3 regions of the Erwinia billingiae Eb661 genome follow, and region 1 is predicted to be linked to each of the others. Evidence: predicted binding sites of a transcription regulator. Region 1 holds the regulator's gene; each other region holds the start of a gene.

Region 1 (7,244 bases):
CTTCGGCATCAGCGAACTGATTATTGGCCTGACGGTGATTTCCGTTGGCACCAGCCTGCCTGAACTGGCGACGGTGATCGCGGGCGCACTCAAAGGCGAAGATGATATCGCTATTGGCAACCTTATTGGTTCCAACATCTACAATATTGCGATTGTCCTGGGCGTTCCGGCACTGATTCACCCAGGGGATATTGATATGCACGCGTTCGCTCGTGACTATTGGGTCATGCTGGGCGTCAGCGCGCTATTTACCTTAATCTGTTTACAGCGCAGCCGCTGTATCGGCCGCGTGGCCGGTGCGCTACTGCTCTCTGGCTTTGTTGCCTGGGTTGCACTGCTCTACTGGCTGCCTTCGGCTACCCTCTGGTAAAAAGGAATGGAAATTATGGCACCTGGCAACCTCGAACCCGGCTTTGACTTTCAGCAAGCCGGGAAAGATGTCCTGAATATCGAACGTCAGGGCCTGGAGCAGCTTGATCAATACATCAACGACGATTTCACCCAGGCGTGTCAGCGCATCTTCAGCTGTTCAGGGAAAGTCGTGGTAATGGGCATGGGCAAGTCGGGTCACATCGGCAAAAAGATGGCCGCGACCTTTGCCAGCACTGGTACACCCGCTTTCTTTGTTCATCCTGCTGAAGCCAGCCACGGCGATTTAGGCATGGTAAGCGCGGGCGATATTGTCATCGCCATCTCCAATTCCGGCGAATCCTCTGAAATTCTGGCCCTTATCCCGGTGTTAAAGCGGCTCCACGTCTCACTGATTTGCATGACCAGCAAACCCGAGAGCGCGATGGGTCGTGCCGCTGATATTCATCTGTGTGTTAAAGTACCGCAGGAAGCCTGCCCTCTGGGCCTGGCGCCGACCACCAGCACCACCGCGACACTGGTGATGGGAGATGCGTTGGCGGTTGCGCTGTTAAAAGCGCGAGGCTTCACTGCCGAAGACTTTGCCCTGTCCCATCCGGGCGGCGCACTTGGCCGTAAGCTGTTGTTAACGGTCAATGATATTATGCATACCGGTGATGAGATCCCGCATGTCAGCCGCGAGGCTTCTTTGCGGGATGCGCTGCTTGAAATTACCCGCAAAAACATGGGCATGACGGTGATTTGCAACGATCTGATGAAGATTGAAGGCATCTTTACCGATGGTGACCTGCGCAGGGTGTTTGATATGGGCATTGATTTCCAGACGGCCGACATTGCCAGCGTAATGACCTCAGGCGGCATTCGGGTCCGCCCAAATCTGCTGGCGGTGGATGCGCTCAACCTGATGCAAAGCAGGAATATTACCGTCGTGATGGTGGCTGACGGTGACACGCTGCTGGGCGTGGTGCATATGCATGACATGCTGCGCGCTGGCGTGGTTTAACAAGGAACAGAAGACAAATGAGTACTGCTGCAGAGTGGGTTGAAACTTGCTATGGCGAGGTGAGCCTTGATGTCATGACCCGCGCGCGCGAGGTCAGGCTGTTGATTTGTGATGTTGATGGCGTCATGTCCGATGGCGTGATCTATCAGGGTAACAGCGGAGAAGAGCTGAAAGCTTTCAACGTCCGCGACGGTTATGGTATTCGTTGCCTGCTGACATCCGACGTGGAAGTGGCCATTATTACCGGCCGGAAGGCAAAATTGCTGGAAGATCGCTGTGCCACCCTCGGGATTACGCATCTTTACCAGGGACAATCTGATAAGCTTTTGGCCTTCCGTGAACTTCTGGATACACTAGCACTTCGCCCCGAGCAGGTGGCTTACATCGGTGACGACCTGATTGACTGGCCGGTGATGGCCGAAGTCGGTCTCAGCGTTACCGTGGCTGATGCCCACCCGGTCCTGCTTCCTCGCGCAAACTACGTAACCCGTATTGCCGGTGGTCGGGGAGCGGTGCGTGAAATTTGCGATCTGATTTTGATAGCACAGGATAAGTTTGATGAGGCCAAAGGGCAGTCTGTATGAGTAAAACCAGACGTTGGATCACGCTGTTACTGGCATTGGTGGCCATTGTACTGATTGGCTGGAATCTGGCCGGTCCGGATGACAGCGCACAACCTGTTGCCAACAGCGACCAGAATCCCACCTACACCAGCCAGAGCTCAAATACTGTGGTCTACAACCCTCAGGGTGGTCTGAACTACAAGCTGGTGTCGGATAAAGTGACCTATTTTTCCACTGAGGCCGTCAGCTGGTTCGAAAACCCGGTGATGACCACGTACGACGAAAACAAAATTCCGACCTGGTCTATCCGGGCAGACAAAGCCAAGCTGACCAATGACCGTATGCTGTATCTTTACGGCCACGTAGAGGTCAACAGCCTGACTCAGGATGCTCAACTTGAGCGGATTAAGACCGATAATGCCATAGTGAACCTCGTCACCCAGGATGTAACGTCGGATGATCAGGTCACACTTTATGGCAGTAGCTTCAACTCTACCGGGATGAAGATGCGTGGAAATTTACGGAAGAAAACAGCCGAGCTGATTGAAAAGGTCAAAACCTCTTATGAAATCCAAAATGCAAAACAACCTTAAGTTCCTGGCGCTCAGCTTGCTGCTGGCTACCAGCCTGCCCGCTCTGGCGCTGACCGGCGACTCCGATAAACCGGTGAATGTCGATTCCGAAAATCAGGCCCTTGATATGCAGGGTAACGTTGCCACCTTTACCGGCAACGTCATCGTGACCCAGGGCTCGATCAAAATCACCGCGGACAAAGTCGTGGTCACTCGCCCGGATGGCGACAGCAAGAAAACCATCGTCGATGCCTATGGTAATCCTGCCACCTTCTACCAGATGCAGGACAACGGTAAGCCGGTGAAAGGCCATGCGCAGAAAATGCATTATGAGCTGGCGAAAGATTTTGTCGAGCTGACCGGTAATGCTTATCTGGAGCAGCTCGACAGCAACGTGAAGGGTGATCGGATAACCTATCTGGTGAAAGATCAGAAAATGCAGGCTTATGGCAGCAGCGGTAAACGCGTGACTACCATCCTGGTTCCTTCCCAGTTGCAGGACAAAGGCACCCAGTCTACCGGCCCAAAAAAGAGTAACTAATCAGCTATGGCTACGTTAATTGCGGAAAACCTGGCGAAGGCTTACAAAGGCCGTCGCGTGGTCGAAGATGTCAGTTTGCAGGTCAAATCCGGTGAGATTGTTGGCCTGTTAGGTCCAAATGGCGCCGGCAAAACCACCACCTTTTATATGGTAGTTGGCATTGTGCCGCGTGATGCGGGTCGTATCATCATTGATGATGAAGACATCAGTATCTTACCGTTGCACGCCCGCGCTCGCCGTGGGATTGGCTATCTGCCGCAGGAGGCGTCGATCTTCCGCCGCCTGAGCGTCTATGACAACCTGATGGCCGTGCTGCAGATCCGCGACGATCTGACCACAGAACAACGCGAAGACCGCGCCAATGAGCTGATGAACGAATTCCACATCGAGCATCTGCGCAACAGCATGGGTCAGGCATTATCCGGTGGCGAACGCCGTCGTGTTGAGATTGCCCGCGCGCTGGCCGCCAATCCAAAGTTCATCCTTCTTGATGAGCCCTTTGCCGGTGTAGACCCGATTTCAGTTATTGATATCAAAAAGATTATCGAACACCTGCGTGACAGCGGCCTTGGCGTGCTGATCACCGACCATAACGTGCGTGAAACGCTGGCGGTATGTGAGCGCGCTTACATCGTCAGCCAGGGGCACTTAATTGCTCATGGAACTCCGGCAGAAATTCTGGAGGATGAACAAGTTAAAAGAGTCTATTTGGGCGAAGAGTTCAGACTCTGATAAGGTGTTAAAACCAGGTAAGATTTTCGAGGAATTAGTATCCTGAATATGAAGCAAGGTTTGCAACTCAGGCTTAGCCAACAGCTTGCCATGACGCCACAACTGCAACAGGCGATCCGTTTGCTGCAGCTCTCTACGCTTGAACTACAGCAGGAAATTCAGCTGGCGCTGGAAAGTAATCCGTTGCTTGAACAAACCGACATTCATGAGGAAGTGGACGTACGCGAATATCAGGAGAAAGAGGCTCTGGATACCAGGGAAGCGCTGGAACAGAAAGACATGCCCGAAGAACTGCCTCTGGATGCGACCTGGGACGAAATTTATACCGCCGGAACGCCGTCAGGCACCGGAACCGATTATCACGACGACGAGCTGCCGGTCTATCAGGGTGAAACCACGCAGACCCTTCAGGATTACCTGATGTGGCAGGTGGAGCTAACCCCGTTTACCGAAACTGACCGGGCGATCGCGACCTCGATCGTCGATGCCGTGGACGACACCGGTTATCTGACCGCCTCGCTGGATGAGATCCTCGACAGCATTGGCAACGATGAACTGACCATGGATGAAGTGGAAGCGGTATTGAAACGCGTCCAGCGCTTCGATCCCGTTGGCGTCTGTGCCCGCGATCTGCGGGATTGCCTGCTGGTCCAGCTTTCCCAGTTCCCGCCTGAGGCCTTGTGCCTGAAAGAGGCACGGCTGATTGTCAGCGAACATCTGGACTTACTGGCTAATCATGACTTCCGTAGCCTGATGCGCGTGACGCGGCTGAAGGAAGACGTGCTTAAAAACGCCATGCAGGTGATTCAGTCGCTCGATCCGCGTCCGGGTCAGTCGATTAATACTACCGAGCCGGAATATGTCATCCCGGATGTGCTGGTGCGCAAAGCCAGCAATCGCTGGACGGTGGAACTGAACTCAGACAGCGTACCCAGGCTGAAGATTAATCAGCATTACGCTTCACTCGGCGGTTCGACGCGTAACGACAGTGACAGCCAGTTTATCCGCAGCAATTTGCAGGAAGCGAAGTGGCTGATAAAAAGTCTGGAAAGCCGTAACGACACGCTGCTGAAAGTGACGCGCTGCATCGTCGATCAGCAACAGGCTTTTTTTGAACAGGGCGAGGAATTTATGCGCCCGATGGTGTTGGCGGATATCGCCAGTGCCGTGGATATGCATGAATCCACCATTTCGCGCGTGACCACGCAGAAGTATCTGCACAGTCCGCGCGGAATTTTTGAATTGAAGTATTTTTTCTCCAGTCACGTCAACACCGACAGTGGTGGCGAAGCGTCCTCCACGGCGATACGTGCACTGGTGAAAAAATTAATCTCGGCGGAGAATCCCGCCAAACCACTGAGCGACAGCAAGCTCACGACCTTGCTCTCTAATCAAGGGATCATGGTAGCGCGCCGCACTGTCGCAAAGTACCGAGAGTCTTTATCCATCCCGCCCTCAAACCAGCGCAAACAGCTGGTCTGATCGAACAGATAAGGAAGAACGTATGCAACTCAACATTACCGGGCAGAACGTGGAAATCACTGAACCATTGCGTGATTTCGTGACGACCAAATTTGCCAAACTGGAACAGTACTTTGATCGAATTAATCAGGTCTATATTGTACTGAAGGTCGAAAAGGTCACTCAGGTAGCGGATGCGACTTTGCATGTGAATGGCGGTGAGTTGCATGCCACCTCGGAAGGGAAAGATATGTACGCGGCGGTTGACGGCTTGATAGACAAGCTGACGCGCCAGCTCAATAAACATAAAGACAAGCTGAAGCAGCACTAAATTTCACTCAAGCATTGATTATTTCTTCGCCACCCTAATCTTAGGATCAGGCATGACGTAAGATAACCGGCTCGGCTCCCTTTAACCGGGGAGCCGGGCCGTTAATCAATCAGGCAGGCTGAGCAGTCGACCGATGACCCTCTCCCCTCTTCTCAGGTGAAGATGTGTCCCGTAATTTTGCCAGGCAGAAGTGAACACGTAAGTGAAACTATGATGAACAATGAATTAACACTGGAACTGAGCTCGGTACTGAATGTGTCCTGCACCCGCAGCGGCGTCCATTGCCAGAGTAAGAAGCGGGCGCTGGAAATCATCAGCGAGCTGGCGGCTAAACAGCTTAACCTTCCGCACCAGACCATCTTCGAAGCGATTCTGACCCGTGAACGTATGGGCAGTACCGGAATTGGTAATGGTATCGCGATCCCGCATGGCAAGCTGGTAGAAGACACCCTGCGTGCGGTGGGCGTTTTTATCCGCCTCGATCAGCCGATCGCTTTTGATGCCATTGATAATCAACCGGTAGATCTGCTTTTCGCCTTACTGGTACCTGCCGATCAGTGCAAAACGCATTTGCATACGCTGTCGCTGGTTGCCAAACGTCTGGCGGATAAAACCGTATGTCGCCGCCTGCGTGCTGCGCAGACTGATGAAGAGCTTTACGAGATCATGGCTGAGACTCCTGAGGAGAGCCACTGATCATACCGGGCGTGGAAGCCCCGGCCCATTTTAAGCATGTGGGTTATTCTGGCGGCCTTAGCAGCCAGGGCTGAATACCCTCAAACAGGCAAATTCAGGAGAACAAGTCATGGTGCTGATGATTGTCAGCGGTCGATCGGGATCGGGTAAGTCTGTCGCCTTGAGAGCACTGGAGGATATGGGCTTTTACTGCGTGGATAACTTACCCGTGGTTTTACTGCCTGAACTGGCCAATTCTCTGGCCGACCGCAACATGTCTGCTGCGGTCAGCATCGACGTGCGCAATATGCCTGAGTCACCAGAAGTGTTCGAAAAAGCCCTGACCAGCCTGCCGGACAGCTTTTCTCCTCAACTGCTGTTTCTCGATGCCGACCGCAACACGCTGATCCGTCGCTATAGCGATACTCGCCGCCTGCACCCTCTTTCCAGCAAGAATTTATCGCTGGAGAGCGCCATTGACGAAGAGAATGAGCTGCTGGAACCGCTGCGCTCTCGCGCAGACCTGATTGTTGATACCTCCGAGATGTCGGTGCACGAGTTGGCCGAGATGCTGCGGACGCGCTTACTGGGTAAACGCGAGCGCGAGCTGACGATGGTTTTCGAATCCTTCGGCTATAAGCACGGTATTCCTATTGATGCTGACTACGTCTTCGATGTGCGCTTTTTGCCGAATCCCCATTGGGATCCCAAACTGCGTCCGATGACCGGCCTGGATCGCCCGGTAGCGGCATTTCTCGACCGCCATACGGAAGTGCATAACTTCATTTATCAGACCCGAAGCTATCTGGAATTGTGGTTGCCGATGCTGGAAACCAACAACCGCAGCTATCTTACTGTTGCCATCGGTTGTACCGGGGGTAAACACCGTTCCGTCTATATCGCTGAACAGCTGGCTGACTATTTCCGCTCTCGCGGTAAAAATGTCCAGTCCCGTCATCGCACGCTGGAAAAACGTAAATCATGACTGTCAGGCAAA
Region 2 (7,244 bases), 1.8 Mb from region 1:
ATCAAGCGCTACGGCGACCAGTTGCACAACCGCTTTAAGCTGGCTCAGGCCGCGTTCTCTTCGCTGAATGATCAGACGCAGGAAAGCTTAACCAGCATCCGCATGATCAAGGCATTTGGTCTGGAAGATCATCAGTCCGGTCAGTTTGCCGATATTGCCAAAGACACCGGCCGCAAGAATTTGCGGGTAGCGCGCGTCGATGCCCGCTTTGATCCGACCATTTATATCGCGATTGGCATGTCTAACCTGCTGGCCATTGGCGGTGGCAGCTGGCTGGTCTGGCACGATCAGATGACCTTGGGGCAACTGACCAGTTTTGTCATGTACCTGGGCTTAATGATCTGGCCGATGCTGGCGCTGGCCTGGATGTTTAACATTGTTGAGCGCGGCAGCGCTGCCTGGAGCCGCATCCGCTCGTTGCTGTCTGAAGCGCCTGCGGTGGAAGACGGCAGCAAAACCCTGCCAGAAGAGCGCGGATCGCTGCAGATCGCCATTCGCGAATTCTGCTACCCTGGCGCGCAAAATCCCTCGCTCCGGCACGTCAATGTCCACCTGAAACCGGGACAAATGCTCGGGCTGTGTGGGCCAACGGGGTCCGGGAAAAGCACCTTGCTCAGCCTAATCCAGCGCCATTTTGATATTTCCCAGGGCGACATTCGTTTCCACGGCATTCCCTTACCGCAGCTGCGGCTTGATAGCTGGCGGGGGCGTCTGGCCGTGGTCAGTCAGACTCCTTTCCTGTTTTCCGATACCATCGCCAACAATATCGCGCTGGGACGGCCAACCGCCAAGCCGGCGGATATTGAGCAGGCGGCCAGGCTGGCGAACGTTCACGACGACATTTTGCGTCTGCCAAAAGGCTATGACACTGAAGTGGGCGAGCGTGGCGTGATGCTTTCCGGTGGACAGAAACAGCGTATTTCAATCGCGCGGGCACTGTTGCTGGATGCTGAGATCCTGATCCTCGATGATGCACTCTCGGCGGTAGATGGTCGTACTGAACATCAAATCCTGCATAACCTCCGGCGCTGGGGGCAGGGAAGAACGGTGATTATCAGCGCGCACCGCTTATCTGCCCTGACCGAAGCCAGCGAAATTCTGGTGATGCAGAAAGGCGCGGTGACCCAGCGTGGAGAGCATGAACAACTCGCCGCTGAATCCGGCTGGTATCAGGATATGTACCGTTATCAGCAGCTGGAAGCGGCACTGGACGAAGAAGAGATCGAAAAGGGAGTGCCACATGGCTAATCTTGCCCACCTCTGGCCGACCCTTAAGCGGTTATTGAAATACGGATCGCCGTGGCGTAAATCGCTCGGCCTGGCGGTATTACTGCTGTGGATTGCCGCCGCCGCCGAGGTGATGGGGCCCATCCTTATCAGCTACTTTATTGATAATATGGTCGCCAAACATAATATGCCGTTGGCGTTAGTCTCCGGGCTGGCGACCAGTTTTATCCTGCTGCAAATTCTCGCGGCCTCGCTGCATTACTGGCAGGCGCTGCTGTTTAACCAGGCCGCAGTGGGCGTGGTTCAGCAACTGCGTATGGACGTGATGGATGCGGCCTTAAGACAGCCGCTGAGTGCGTTTGATACCCAACCGGTAGGGCAAATCATTTCCCGCGTTACCAATGACACCGAAGTGGTGCGCGATCTGTACGTCACGGTGGTTGCCACCGTCTTACGCAGTGCCGCGCTGATTGGGGCGATGCTGGTGGCGATGTTCAGTCTTGACTGGCGCATGGCGCTGGTGGCGATCACCATCTTCCCGGCCGTGCTGACGGTGATGCTGATTTATCAGCGTTACAGCACGCCGATTGTCCGTCGCATGCGCAGCTATCTGGCTGATATCAATAATGGCTTCAATGAAGTGATTAACGGCATGAGCGTGATCCAGCAGTTCCGCCAGCAGGCGCGCTTTGGTGAGCGTATGGGTGAAGCCAGCCGCTCGCATTATCTGGCGCGTATGGAAACGCTGAAGCTTGATGGTTTCCTGCTGCGTCCGCTGCTCAGCCTGTTCTCTGCCCTGATCCTTTGTGGACTGATGCTGCTGTTTGGCTTCTCGTCAGCGGGCAGCATTGAGGTCGGCGTTCTGTATGCCTTTATCAACTACCTCGGCAGGCTCAATGAACCGCTGATCGAACTCACTACGCAGCAGTCTATGCTGCAGCAGGCGGTGGTGGCAGGTGAGCGCATCTTTGAACTGATCGATGCCCCGCGCCAGGATTACGGCACGGATACCCGGCCACTGACCTCGGGGTCCATCTCGGTCAGGGATCTGACTTTCGCTTACCGCGACGATCGCAATGTGCTGAGCGATATCTGCCTTGACGTCCCGTCGCGTAACTTCGTGGCGCTGGTCGGCCATACCGGCAGCGGTAAAAGCACGCTGGCCAATCTGATGATGGGTTACTACCCGATTCAGCACGGTGAAATTTGTCTGGATGGTCGACCGTTAAGTACGCTCAGCCACAGCGTTTTACGTCAGTCGGTGGCGATGGTTCAACAGGATCCGGTGGTCCTGGCGGATACCTTCTTTGCTAACGTGACCCTGGGGCGCGATATCTCTGAAGAGGCGGTGTGGCAAGCGCTGGAGACGGTGCAGCTGGCTGAACTGGCGCGCGGCCTGTCTGAGGGCATCCATACTCGTCTTGGCGAGCAGGGGAATAACCTTTCCGTCGGGCAAAAGCAGTTGCTGGCGATGGCTCGGGTGCTGGTGGCTTCGCCGCAGATTTTGATCCTCGATGAAGCAACGGCCAATATCGATTCTGGCACTGAACAAGCCATCCAGAAGGCGCTGAAAGCCGTGCGCGAAAAAACCACGCTGGTGGTCATTGCACACCGGCTTTCAACGATTATCGACGCCGATACCATCCTGGTTCTGCACCGTGGTCGTGCTGTCGAACAGGGGAATCATCAGACGCTGCTGGAAAAACAGGGCCGTTACTGGCAAATGTACCAATTGCAGCAGGTCGGCGATGAACTGGAAGCGGGCGAGGCGGTGTAAAGACTGCCGCTTCGCTGCACCAGGAACAGGCGCATAACCGGCCGAATTCCCGCTTTTGCACATAATTAACGCGCGACGCACCGTAATGGTGCGTTTTTTGTTGGCTACATTCTGCTTCACCTCCTTCTGTTTTTCTCTGCTTTGCTCAGCAACACTGAGCCAGACTGACTAATCGTCTGAAAAATGCCAATTTTTAATTTATGGCACAGCCTTTGCTTTAATCAATCCGTGTTGGGCGAAACAACCGTATTCAATATCTGGAGGGGGATCATATGAAGCTGGTTACCGTGGTAATTAAACCGTTTAAGTTGGAAGACGTGCGTGAAGCACTTTCCTCTATCGGTATTCAAGGGCTGACCGTGACCGAAGTGAAAGGCTTTGGTCGCCAGAAAGGGCATGCAGAACTTTATCGCGGTGCAGAATACAGCGTGAACTTCCTGCCAAAAGTAAAAATAGACATTGCGATTGCAGACGACCAGCTGGATGAAGTGGTTGATGTGATCAGCAAGGCTGCCTACACCGGCAAAATCGGTGACGGTAAGATTTTTGTTGCGGAACTGCAGCGAGTTATCCGTATTCGCACTGGCGAAACTGACGAAGCAGCACTGTAATCTCGGGGCTAAGAATGTTGATGGGATGGGATAAAATGAATAAAAAAATTGCTCTGTTCGGCCTCGCCAGTCTGGCTCTGTTACCGTCGCTTGCGATGGCTGCAGCACCGGCAGTGGCTGATAAAGCTGACAACGCCTTTATGATGATCTGCACCGCGCTGGTGCTGTTCATGACGTTGCCGGGTATTGCCCTGTTTTACGGCGGTCTGCTCCGCGCTAAAAACGTGCTTTCCATGATGACTCAGGTCTCTGTGACCTTCGCGATGGTGTGCGTATTGTGGATGCTTTACGGTTATTCACTGGCCTTCAGTGAAGGTAACGCCTTCTTCGGTGGCTTCAGCATGGCGATGTTGAAAAACATCCAGCTGACCTCACTGGTAGGCACCTTCTACCAATATATCCACGTCTCCTTCCAGGCTTCGTTCGCCTGTATCACCGTGGGCCTGATTGTTGGATCGATTGCTGAGCGCGTTCGCTTCTCAGCGGTACTGATCTTCGTTGCTATCTGGCTGACCTTCTCGTATCTGCCTATTGCACACATGGTCTGGTCAGGCGGTTTGCTGGCCCAGGACGGTGCGCTGGACTTCGCAGGCGGTACCGTTGTGCACATTAACGCCGCAGTTGCTGGTCTGGTGGGTGCTTACCTGGTGGGTAAACGTGCTGGTTTCGGCAAAGAAGCCTTTAAGCCTCACAATCTGCCAATGGTCTTTATGGGTACGGCGATTCTGTATGTGGGCTGGTTTGGCTTCAACGCTGGCTCAGCCAGTGCAGCTAACGAAATTGCCGGTCTGGCGTTCCTGAACACCGTTATGGCAACAGCTGGCGCGATGCTGAGCTGGACCTTCGGTGAGTGGGCTCTGCGTGGCAAACCTTCACTGCTGGGCGTCTGCTCTGGTGTGATTGCCGGTCTGGTCGCGATTACTCCTGCCTGTGGTTATGTTGGTGTGGGTGGTGCGCTGATTATCGGCATCGTCGGCGGTCTGGCAGGTCTGTGGGGTGTTACCATCCTGAAGAAATGGCTGCGTGTGGATGACCCATGTGACGTGTTCGGCGTTCACGGCGTCTGCGGCATCGTAGGCTGTATCCTGACCGGCGTCTTCGCCTCTTCTTCACTGGGTGGCGTAGGCTATGCACCTGGCGTGACCATGGGCCATCAGGTCTGGATCCAGATCTTCAGCGTCGGTGTGACCATCGTCTGGACCGGTGTGGTCGCCTTCGTGGCCTTCAAAATTGCTGACATGATTGTGGGTCTGCGTGTTCCGGAAGATCAGGAACGCGAAGGTCTGGACGTCAACAGCCATGGCGAGAATGCTTACAACCAGTAAGCCCGTATCAAGAAAAGCAGTGCGCTAAAAGTAGAATAAAAAAACGGCTCCTTCGGGAGCCGTTCGTTTTTCCGCTCTTCAGGTGACGTTATTTCACTTCGCGCACCCGCATCACGCCTTCCTGAACCGTAGACGCGACCAGCGTACCGTCCTGAGTGTAAAACTCACCACGAACAAAACCACGCGCACTCGACGCAGAGGTGCTCTCCACGCTGTACAGCAGCCATTGATTGAGATCGAACGGACGGTGGAACCACATTGAGTGATCGATGGTAGCGACCTGCATACCCGGTTCGAGGAATCCTTTACCGTGCGGTTGCAGTGCTACCGGCAGGAAGTTGAAGTCGGAAGCATACCCCAACAGATACTGATGGATGCGCCGGTCTTCAGGCATCACGCCGTTTGCCCGCAGCCAGACGTGACGGGTCGGTTCATCCACGTGGCCTTTAAGCGGGTTATGAAACTTAACCGGCCGGATTTCAAAAGGCTTCTCGGAGAGAAACTTGTCACGCGCTTTCTCGGGGATATAGCTGGCAAGCTGCTTTGCATAGTCGGCTTCGCTGGGCAGGTTATCAGGACCCGGCACCTCAGGCATCGATTTTTGATGCTCAAAGCCGCTTTCTGGCCCCTGGAATGAGGCGGTCATATAGAAAATAGGCTGTCCGTTCTGAACGGCTTTCACCCTTCTGGCGCTGAAACTCTGCCCGTCACGCAGCGTTTCCACATCATAAATAATCGCCTTCTGGCTATCGCCCGGGCGTAAAAAATAGCTGTGGAAAGAGTGAATGATGCGGTCTGCCGGAACGGTCTGTTTGGCGGCATACAGCGCCTGGCCGACAACCTGGCCACCAAAGACCTGGCGTAATCCCAGATCCTCACTCTGGCCACGAAAAAGGCCCTCTTCAAGCTTTTCCAAATCCAACAGGTTTAACAGATTTTGCAGGGCCTGGCTCATAGCGTGGATCCTCAGTAAACGACTGGAGGATAGTTTGCGAGATCCGACCAGTTACCGTCAACGGGGCAGGGCAATTATCTTTTAAGAAGAAGAGAGAAGGGTGCGCTTCCAGGCAGAAATCAGTAAGTTGTGCCAGAATTAAAGCTAACGGAACAGTGATTCACTGTTTACAGGCTAACTGAGACCTCAATTTCACCATTGATCTTAAGGAGATTACATCAATGAAAGTCTGGCCAATGTTAACTGGCGCCGCACTGGCGGTGGCACTCTCAGGATGTGCCGATAAAGGAAAAGATGTGCCGACGGCAACGCTGGCTTCACAGGTCGCCGGCGAGCAGGCGACGCTGCGTCAGCCTAATGTCAGTGGTTCTATCTACATTCGTCAGAAAGTGGCGCTGCCGCCTGACGCCGTGCTGACCGTGACGTTATCGGATGCCTCCATGGCAGATGCACCTTCTAAGGTCATCTCCCAGCGCGTGGTGAGAACCGATGGCAAACAGGCACCGTTCAACTTTATTCTGCCGTACAACCCTTCACAGATTCAGCCTAATGCGCGCATTCTGTTGAGTGCGGCCATTACGGTTGACGGCAAAATGATGTTCATCACCGACAGTGTCAAACCGGTGATCAACAATGGTGGCAACAAGCAGGAGTTGTTATTAGTGCCGGTGCCATCAATGGCGATGCCAACGCTACCGGGTGCTGCCACTACCGTGCCATCAACGTCGCCGACGCAGGTCAATCCTTCGTCGTCCGTTCCCGCCCCAAGTTCAATGTAGTTACAGCCGCCCCTTCTGGGGCGGTTATCCTTCCCAACGGTACTGCTTCAACGCGATTTTTCCTTCCGCACTGACCTCAATCCCTTCTTCCAGTAATGCATAACGCTGTCGATCCAGATCATCCCCAGTCAGCGAGATTTCACCCAACCGGTTAATCACCCGATGCCAGGGAAGTTTGCTGCCCTCGGGAAGGCGCTTTAATACGCCGCCGACCTGACGCGCGGCACGCGGCGAGCCTGCCAGCCGTGCAATATCACCGTAGGTGGTGACTTTGCCATAGGGAATAGCGGCAAGGATTTGGTAGATGCGTTGTTGAAAGCTGTCAAAGTGTTCCATCTGTTCTCCCTCTGTCGACGTCAACAGTAATCGAAAGTGCGGAACATCTGAAGCGATTTCATGATGTTATAAGAGAGCCTACGGCTTAACCCGTATCGGCTTTGAAAACAATCAGATAGGAATTTTTTAACGGAGTTGAACAAGAAAGCAACGGTCATCAGGAGCAGGCTTGCAATTGCCTGGGGCTTCATTGATAATGCCCTCGCTCCATCTGATGGAGCACTCAATGGGGGC
Region 3 (7,244 bases), 640 kb from region 1:
TTAACTACGCGCACATGCCGGCCTTGTTTGCCGCACAGCGCAAAATCAAAGAGGCTGATTTGCCGAATGCTCAGCAAAAAATGGATATCCTGCAGCAGTCAATCGCGATGCTGACCGGCGCGGGCTACCAGTTTATTGGCATGGACCACTTTGCCCGCCCTGACGATGAGTTGGCCGTCGCGCAGCGGGAAGGGAAGCTGCACCGCAATTTCCAGGGCTACACCACGCAGGGCGACAGTGATTTACTGGGCATGGGCGTTTCAGCCATCAGCATGCTTGGTGACACGTATGCGCAAAATGAAAAAGAGCTGAAATCCTGGTATGCCGCCGTGGCTGAAAATCACACGGCGTTATGGCGGGGTGTGGCGCTGTCGGCTGATGATTGCCTGCGTCGGGACGTGATTAAAACGCTGATGTGCAATTTCGCGCTCAATTTTGCTGACTTTGAGAGTGGTGAACGGTCCTTTAGCGACTATTTTGCCGAAGATCTGGCGCTGTTAGCGCCGTTCATCAGGGATGGGCTGGTGGAATGCCACGAGAAGGGCCTTCAGGTGACGGCTAAGGGACGTTTGCTGGTGAGGAATGTCTGTATGTGCTTTGACATCTACCTGCGTCAGAAGGCGCGTATGCAGCAATTCTCACGGGTGATCTGATTGCCAGAAAACAAAAAGGCCGGACAAATACTGTTCCGGCCTTTTTTTTGGGTAACGGACTCGCGGTATCCGCTACTCCATTCCCAACTCTTTCAGCTTACGGGTCAGGGTATTTCGTCCCCATCCCAGCAAGCGTGCGGCTTCCTGCTTGTGCCCCTGCGTATGACGCAGTGCGGTGGTCAGCAGCGTGCGCTCCATTTCGGGTTGCGCTTCTGACAGCAGGTTTTGATGACCGGAACGCAGCGCGCGATCGGCCCATTGTGCCAACAACGTTGCCCAGCTGTCCGGCAGTGACTGCACCGGATTTTCAGGCGTTGAAGTCTCAAACAGCTCGGACGGCAGATCCTGAATCAACACTTCCTGTCCGGCCGCCATAACGGTCAGCCAGCGGCAGGTGTTCTCAAGCTGACGAACGTTACCAGACCAGTGAAGCCGGGTGAGGGCCGTTTCGGTTTCTGGGTGCAGGATCTTCGCTTCAACACCGAGTTCACGTGCCGCAACCTGCAGGAAATAGCGTGCCAGGCGCGGAATATCTTCGCGACGTTCGCGCAATGGCGGCAGGTGCACACGAATCACGTTCAGGCGGTGGAACAGATCCTCACGGAACTTGCCTTCCTGTACCCGCAGCTCCAGGTTCTGGTGGGTTGCTGCAATAATGCGCACATCCACTTTCACCGGTGCATAGCCACCAACGCGATAGAACTGACCATCCGCCAACACACGCAGCAAGCGGGTCTGAACATCCATCGGCATATCGCCGATTTCATCCAGGAACAGCGTGCCGCCGTCGGCCTGTTCAAAACGGCCCTGACGAATTTGATTAGCGCCGGTAAATGCGCCTTTCTCATGGCCAAACAGTTCCGACTCAATCAGGTCTTTCGGGATCGCCGCCATGTTTAGCGCGATAAATGGCGCTTTTGCCCGCGGGCTGTGGCGGTGCAGAGCATGGGCGACCAGCTCTTTACCGGTACCGGACTCGCCGTTGATCAATACGCTGATCGACGAACGGGAAAGGCGTCCAATAATGCGGAAAACATCCTGCATCGCGGGCGCTTCGCCAATGATGTCGGTAGTGGGGCCGCTAACCGGTTGATTACGCGGCTGCTGCTGCTCCTGGTAATGGCTGATCGCCCGTTCTACCAGCGCAACGGCTTCATCGATATCAAACGGTTTTGGCAGATAATCAAACGCACCCTGCTGATACGCGCTGACCGCCGCATCCAGATCGGAGTGGGCCGTCATTATGATGACCGGAAGCATCGGATGACGCTGCTTAATTTGTTTCAGCAGCGCCAGGCCATCCATGCCGGGCATGCGAATATCTGAAAGTAAAACGTCTGGGGTTTTACTGGCAAGGGCGTCCAGCACCTCATTAGCGCTGTCAAACGTGGCGCAGTTCAAACCGGCTCCAGTGAGCGCGCGTTCAAGCACCCAGCGGATGGAGCTATCGTCATCGACGATCCAAACTATCCCTCGTTGCATAGAAACCTCACTGGCGAATAGGCAGAAATACCGAAAATTCAGTGTGACCGGGCCAACTGCTAAATTCTATTTTTCCCGAATGCTGATCGATCAGGCTTCGGGCAATCGACAGGCCTAAACCTGTGCCGCCTTCACGCCCGCTCACCATCGGATAAAACAGCGTATCCTGCAGTTGTGCCGGAATGCCTGGGCCATCATCTTCAACATCAATGCGGGCCACCAGGCGATAGCGTACGCCGTGCAGCGTTAACTGAAACGCCGTGCGGGTACGAAGAGTAATAGTGCCGCCTTCTTCACCCAACGCCTGAAGCGCGTTGCGTACTACGTTCAGCAGGACTTGTTCAATCTGATCCGGATCGTGCGGCAGTTCAGGCAGGCTGGGATCGTAATCCCGCACCAGCGTGACGTTTTCGGGCAGCTCCATCGACACCAGGTTCACGATGCGTTCTGCGACCTGATGGATACTCTGCGTGACGTGCATACCCGGCTGCTGTGGACCCAGCAGGCGATCAACCAGATTGCGCAGGCGGTCGGCCTGTTCAATGATCACCTTGGTATATTCGGTTAATGACGGATCGGGCAGGGCTTTCGCCAGCAGCTGTGCTGCGCCACGCAATCCTCCCAGCGGGTTTTTAATTTCATGTGCCAGACCACGGACTAAATCCCGGGCGGCGACCTGCTGAGCATGTTGAATTTGTTCCTGACTGAGACGGCGCTGATTATCCATCGGGGCCATTTCAAGCAGAATTAAGCCTTCAGGCAGACGCTGTGCGGTTAGCGACATAATATGCGCACGGCTGTCGACCACTAAAGTCACTTCACTGTCAGTAAAACCCTGACCTGCATCCAGACTCTCAAGCATGACGTCGATATTTAACGAAAAATATCCCATCAGTTCCGGCAGCGGTAATCCAAATAGCTTGCGGGAGCTTTGCGCTAACAGTTGTTGGGCCGCGGGATTGGCGTAATGCACCACCAGCTCGCTGTCGACCAACAAAATACTGTTAATAAGGGAATTGAGAATCTGCCCAGCATCGGGCAGCGTGCCTGTTGCCATACAGCCTTCTCCTGCACCATTTTAGTGCATTATAGTCCTTAAACCCGAAATTCGTCTTCCCGGACGATGAATTCGTGGTGAAAAAAGCCCATCCGGAGATGGGCTGGAATTTTCCACGGCAACAAATACTGTCTTACCTGTTAAACGCTGTAGTACAGCTCGAACTCAACAGGATGTGGCGTCATACGAACGCGGTCCATCTCGGCTTTACGCAGTTCGATGTAAGCTTCGATAGCGTCGTCAGTGAACACGCCACCACGGGTCAGGAACTCGCGGTCTTCGTTCAGTGCTGCCAGCGCTTCGTCCAGTGAACCTGCCACTTTAGGGATCTCAGCTTCTTCTTCCGGCGGCAGGTCGTACAGGTTTTTGTCCATCGCATCGCCAGGGTGGATCTTGTTGATGATGCCGTCCAGGCCAGCCATCAGCAGTGCAGCGAAGCACAGGTACGGGTTAGCCGCTGGATCAGGGAAGCGCGCTTCGATACGACGTGCTTTCGGGCTGGCAACCACTGGGATACGGATAGAAGCAGAACGGTTACGGGCAGAGTAAGCCAGCATTACTGGCGCTTCGTAGCCTGGGACCAGACGCTTGTAGGAGTTAGTGGTTGGGTTCGCCAGGGCGTTGATCGCTTTAGCGTGCTTGATAACACCACCGATGTAGAACAGGGCCATTTCAGACAGACCGCCGTATTTGTCGCCGGCGAACAGGTTGTTACCGTCTTTAGACAGTGACATATGGCAGTGCATACCAGAACCGTTATCACCGAACATAGGTTTCGGCATAAAGGTCGCTGTTTTGCCGTAGGCGTGCGCCACGTTGTGAACAACGTATTTGTAAATCTGAATTTCGTCAGCTTTTTTGGTCATGGTGTTGAAGCGGGTTGCCACTTCGTTCTGACCCGCGGTTGCCACTTCGTGGTGGTGAGCTTCAACAACCAGGCCCATCTGCTCCATGGTCAGACACATCGCAGAACGGATGTCCTGTGAGGAGTCGACAGGTGGAACCGGGAAGTAACCGCCTTTCAGACCTGGACGGTGACCTTTGTTGCCGCCTTCGTAAGCTTTACCGCTGTTCCAGTAAGCTTCGATATCGTCGATAGCAACATGGGAACCGGAGGTGCTGCTGCCGAAACGGATGTCATCGAACAGGAAGAACTCTGGCTCTGGTCCAAACAGAACGGTATCTGCAATGCCAGAAGAGCGCAGGAAATCTTCAGCGCGCTTTGCGATGGAGCGTGGGTCACGATCGTAGCCCTGCATGGTGCCTGGCTCGAGAATGTCACAACGGATGATCAGCGTAGGATCTTCGAAGAATGGATCCAGCACAGCGGTGGTCGCATCTGGCATCAGAACCATGTCTGATTCGTTAATGCCTTTCCAGCCACCAATAGAGGAGCCGTCAAACATTTTGCCTTCTTCGAAGAAGTCAGCGTTAACCTGATGAGCAGGAATGGTGACGTGCTGTTCTTTACCTTTGGTATCGGTAAAACGCAGGTCAACGAATTTGACTTCGTGCTCGTTCATCATCGACAGAACGTGTTCAGCGGACATACTTAACTCTCCTGGATTTTGTCATTGTCGTCGTGGTTAGCGATCTCAAGGTGGACTTTGCTTATCTCGCATTGTCATCCGATAATAAAGATCTCTCACACGCTATCAACCGTTGTGAAAAACTGCATTCTTCGCTTGAGTGTATAAAGCGAAATCTATGCCAACTTTATTATTTACCTGAAAAAGCGCTATGATGCGCCCTCTCGTGATACGGGACCTGCACCATGATGGAAGTCGCGCACCATTTTGGTGCTATTGAGTGCTGAGTGAGCACTATTCTGGTGCATTTTTTCGATGGAGTGCGATTCTTGCACTGTTTAAGGTGTAAAAAGCAATCCTGACAGTTATCTTTAATTGAAATTTGTGATCCTGTTCAGTCCTTCGATTAATCCGTGTACAATAGCGCGCTATTTCTAATGCCTGAGGCAAAGCTGTGATCGAAAATTTGCGTAACATCGCCATTATTGCCCACGTTGACCATGGTAAAACTACCCTGGTCGATAAGTTGCTGCAGCAATCCGGGACCTTTGACGCCCGTACTGAAGCCACCGAACGCGTAATGGACTCCAACGATTTGGAGAAAGAGCGTGGGATTACCATCCTCGCAAAAAACACCGCCATTAATTGGAATGACTACCGCATCAACATCGTGGATACCCCAGGACACGCCGACTTCGGCGGTGAGGTTGAGCGTGTGATGTCAATGGTTGACTCGGTGCTGCTGGTTGTGGATGCAATGGATGGCCCAATGCCGCAAACCCGCTTCGTGACCAAAAAAGCGTTTGCTAATGGTCTGAAGCCGATCGTTGTTATCAACAAAGTTGACCGTCCTGGTGCGCGTCCGGATTGGGTTGTTGACCAGGTATTTGACCTGTTCGTAAACCTCGATGCGACTGACGAGCAGCTCGACTTCCCGGTAATCTATGCATCAGCGCTGAACGGTATCGCTGGTCTGGATCACAACGATATGGCTGAGGATATGACTCCGCTGTATCAGGCCATCGTGGATCACGTTTCTCCTCCGCAGGTTGAGGCAGAAGCGCCATTCCAGATGCAGATTTCCCAGCTGGACTACAACAACTACGTTGGTGTTATCGGCATCGGCCGCATCAAACGCGGTAAAGTTAAGCCAAACCAGCAGGTTACTATCGTAGATAGCGAAGGCAAAACCCGTAACGGTAAAGTCGGTAAAGTCCTGACCCACATGGGTCTGGAGCGTATCGAAGCGGTTGAAGCTGAAGCGGGCGATATCATCGCTATCACCGGTCTGGGCGAGCTGAACATCTCCGACACCATCTGTGATCCACAGGCTGTTGAAGCGCTGCCAGCACTGAGCGTTGATGAACCAACCGTAACCATGTACTTCAACGTAAACACCTCTCCGTTCTGTGGTAAAGAAGGTAAGTATGTGACTTCACGTCAGATCCTTGACCGTCTGAACAAAGAACTGGTGCACAACGTTGCGCTGCGTGTTGAAGAAACCGAAGATTCTGACGCCTTCCGCGTGTCAGGTCGTGGTGAGCTTCACCTGTCCGTTCTGATTGAAAACATGCGTCGTGAAGGCTTCGAAATCGCCGTTTCACGTCCTAAAGTTATCAACCGTAAAATCGATGGCCGCATGCAAGAGCCGTTCGAGAACGTGACGCTGGATATCGAAGAACAGCACCAGGGTTCTGTAATGCAGGCAATGGGCGAGCGTAAGGGTGATGTTAAAGACATGATCCCTGATGGCAAAGGCCGTATTCGTCTGGATTACCTGATCCCGGCGCGTGGACTGATCGGTTTCCGTACCGAATTCATGACCATGACGTCTGGTACCGGTCTGCTGTACTCCACCTTCAGCCACTACGATGATGTTCGTCAGGGTGAAATCGGCCAGCGCCAGAACGGCGTGCTGATCTCTAACGGCCAGGGTAAAGCGGTAGCATTCGCCCTGTTCAGCCTGCAGGATCGCGGTAAGCTGTTCCTCGGCCACGGTGCTGAAGTGTATGAAGGCCAGGTTATCGGTATTCACTCACGTTCAAACGACCTGACCGTGAACTGCCTGACCGGTAAGAAACTGACCAACATGCGTGCTTCGGGTACTGATGAAGCAACCACGCTGGTTCCGGCAATCAAGATGTCTCTGGAGCAGGCTCTGGAATTCATCGATGATGACGAACTGGTTGAAGTTACGCCAACGTCCGTACGTATTCGTAAACGTCACCTGACGGAAAACGACCGTAAACGCGCAAGCCGTGGTCCTAAAGAGTCTTAATCCTCTTTAAGCACTGCACTCTCAAGGCCGGAGCTCTCCGGCCTTGATTCTTCTCCCTGATTTTCCCCCTCTCCTGTTCAGTCTCCCGATTTACCGCTAGAGTGAATATCTCACCGGCACAAAAGGAGATGACCATGCTGTATATCTTTGATTTAGGTAACGTCATTGTTGATATTGATTTCAACCGGGTTCTTGGCGTCTGGAGCGATCTGGGGCGCGTACCGCTGTCTACATTGCAAAGCCGT

The links. Region 1 encodes sigma-54, which starts transcription at its own class of promoters, with help from an activator protein. Its sites were predicted from a motif close to GTTGGCACANNTTTCGCTNT; they were not measured.
Positions count from the first base shown of each region.
Region 2: the regulator sigma-54 is predicted to act here: its motif matches at 3,204-3,223, upstream of glnK (P-II family nitrogen regulator).
Region 3: the regulator sigma-54 is predicted to act here: its motif matches at 4,888-4,907, upstream of glnA (glutamate--ammonia ligase).

Region 1 covers NC_014306.1:4,498,138-4,505,381, forward strand. The annotation lists gene EBC_RS21860 (calcium/sodium antiporter) at 1-370, shown strand, start outside; gene kdsD (arabinose-5-phosphate isomerase KdsD) at 386-1,372, shown strand; gene kdsC (3-deoxy-manno-octulosonate-8-phosphatase KdsC) at 1,390-1,956, shown strand; gene lptC (LPS export ABC transporter periplasmic protein LptC) at 1,953-2,528, shown strand; gene lptA (lipopolysaccharide ABC transporter substrate-binding protein LptA) at 2,500-3,048, shown strand; gene lptB (LPS export ABC transporter ATP-binding protein) at 3,055-3,780, shown strand; gene rpoN (RNA polymerase factor sigma-54) at 3,829-5,262, shown strand; gene hpf (ribosome hibernation promoting factor) at 5,285-5,572, shown strand; gene ptsN (PTS IIA-like nitrogen regulatory protein PtsN) at 5,786-6,268, shown strand; gene rapZ (RNase adapter RapZ) at 6,378-7,232, shown strand; gene npr (PTS phosphocarrier protein NPr) at 7,229-7,244, shown strand, end outside.
Region 2 covers NC_014306.1:1,194,280-1,201,523, forward strand. The annotation lists gene EBC_RS06785 (SmdA family multidrug ABC transporter permease/ATP-binding protein) at 1-1,248, shown strand, start outside; gene EBC_RS06790 (SmdB family multidrug efflux ABC transporter permease/ATP-binding protein) at 1,241-3,004, shown strand; gene glnK (P-II family nitrogen regulator) at 3,277-3,615, shown strand; gene amtB (ammonium transporter AmtB) at 3,636-4,940, shown strand; gene tesB (acyl-CoA thioesterase II) at 5,029-5,895, opposite strand; gene EBC_RS06810 (YbaY family lipoprotein) at 6,117-6,674, shown strand; gene EBC_RS06815 (MGMT family protein) at 6,699-7,010, opposite strand.
Region 3 covers NC_014306.1:40,381-47,624, forward strand. The annotation lists gene hemN (oxygen-independent coproporphyrinogen III oxidase) at 1-653, shown strand, start outside; gene glnG (nitrogen regulation protein NR(I)) at 726-2,135, opposite strand; gene glnL (nitrogen regulation protein NR(II)) at 2,143-3,192, opposite strand; gene glnA (glutamate--ammonia ligase) at 3,333-4,742, opposite strand; gene typA (ribosome-dependent GTPase TypA) at 5,176-6,999, shown strand; gene yihX (glucose-1-phosphatase) at 7,134-7,244, shown strand, end outside.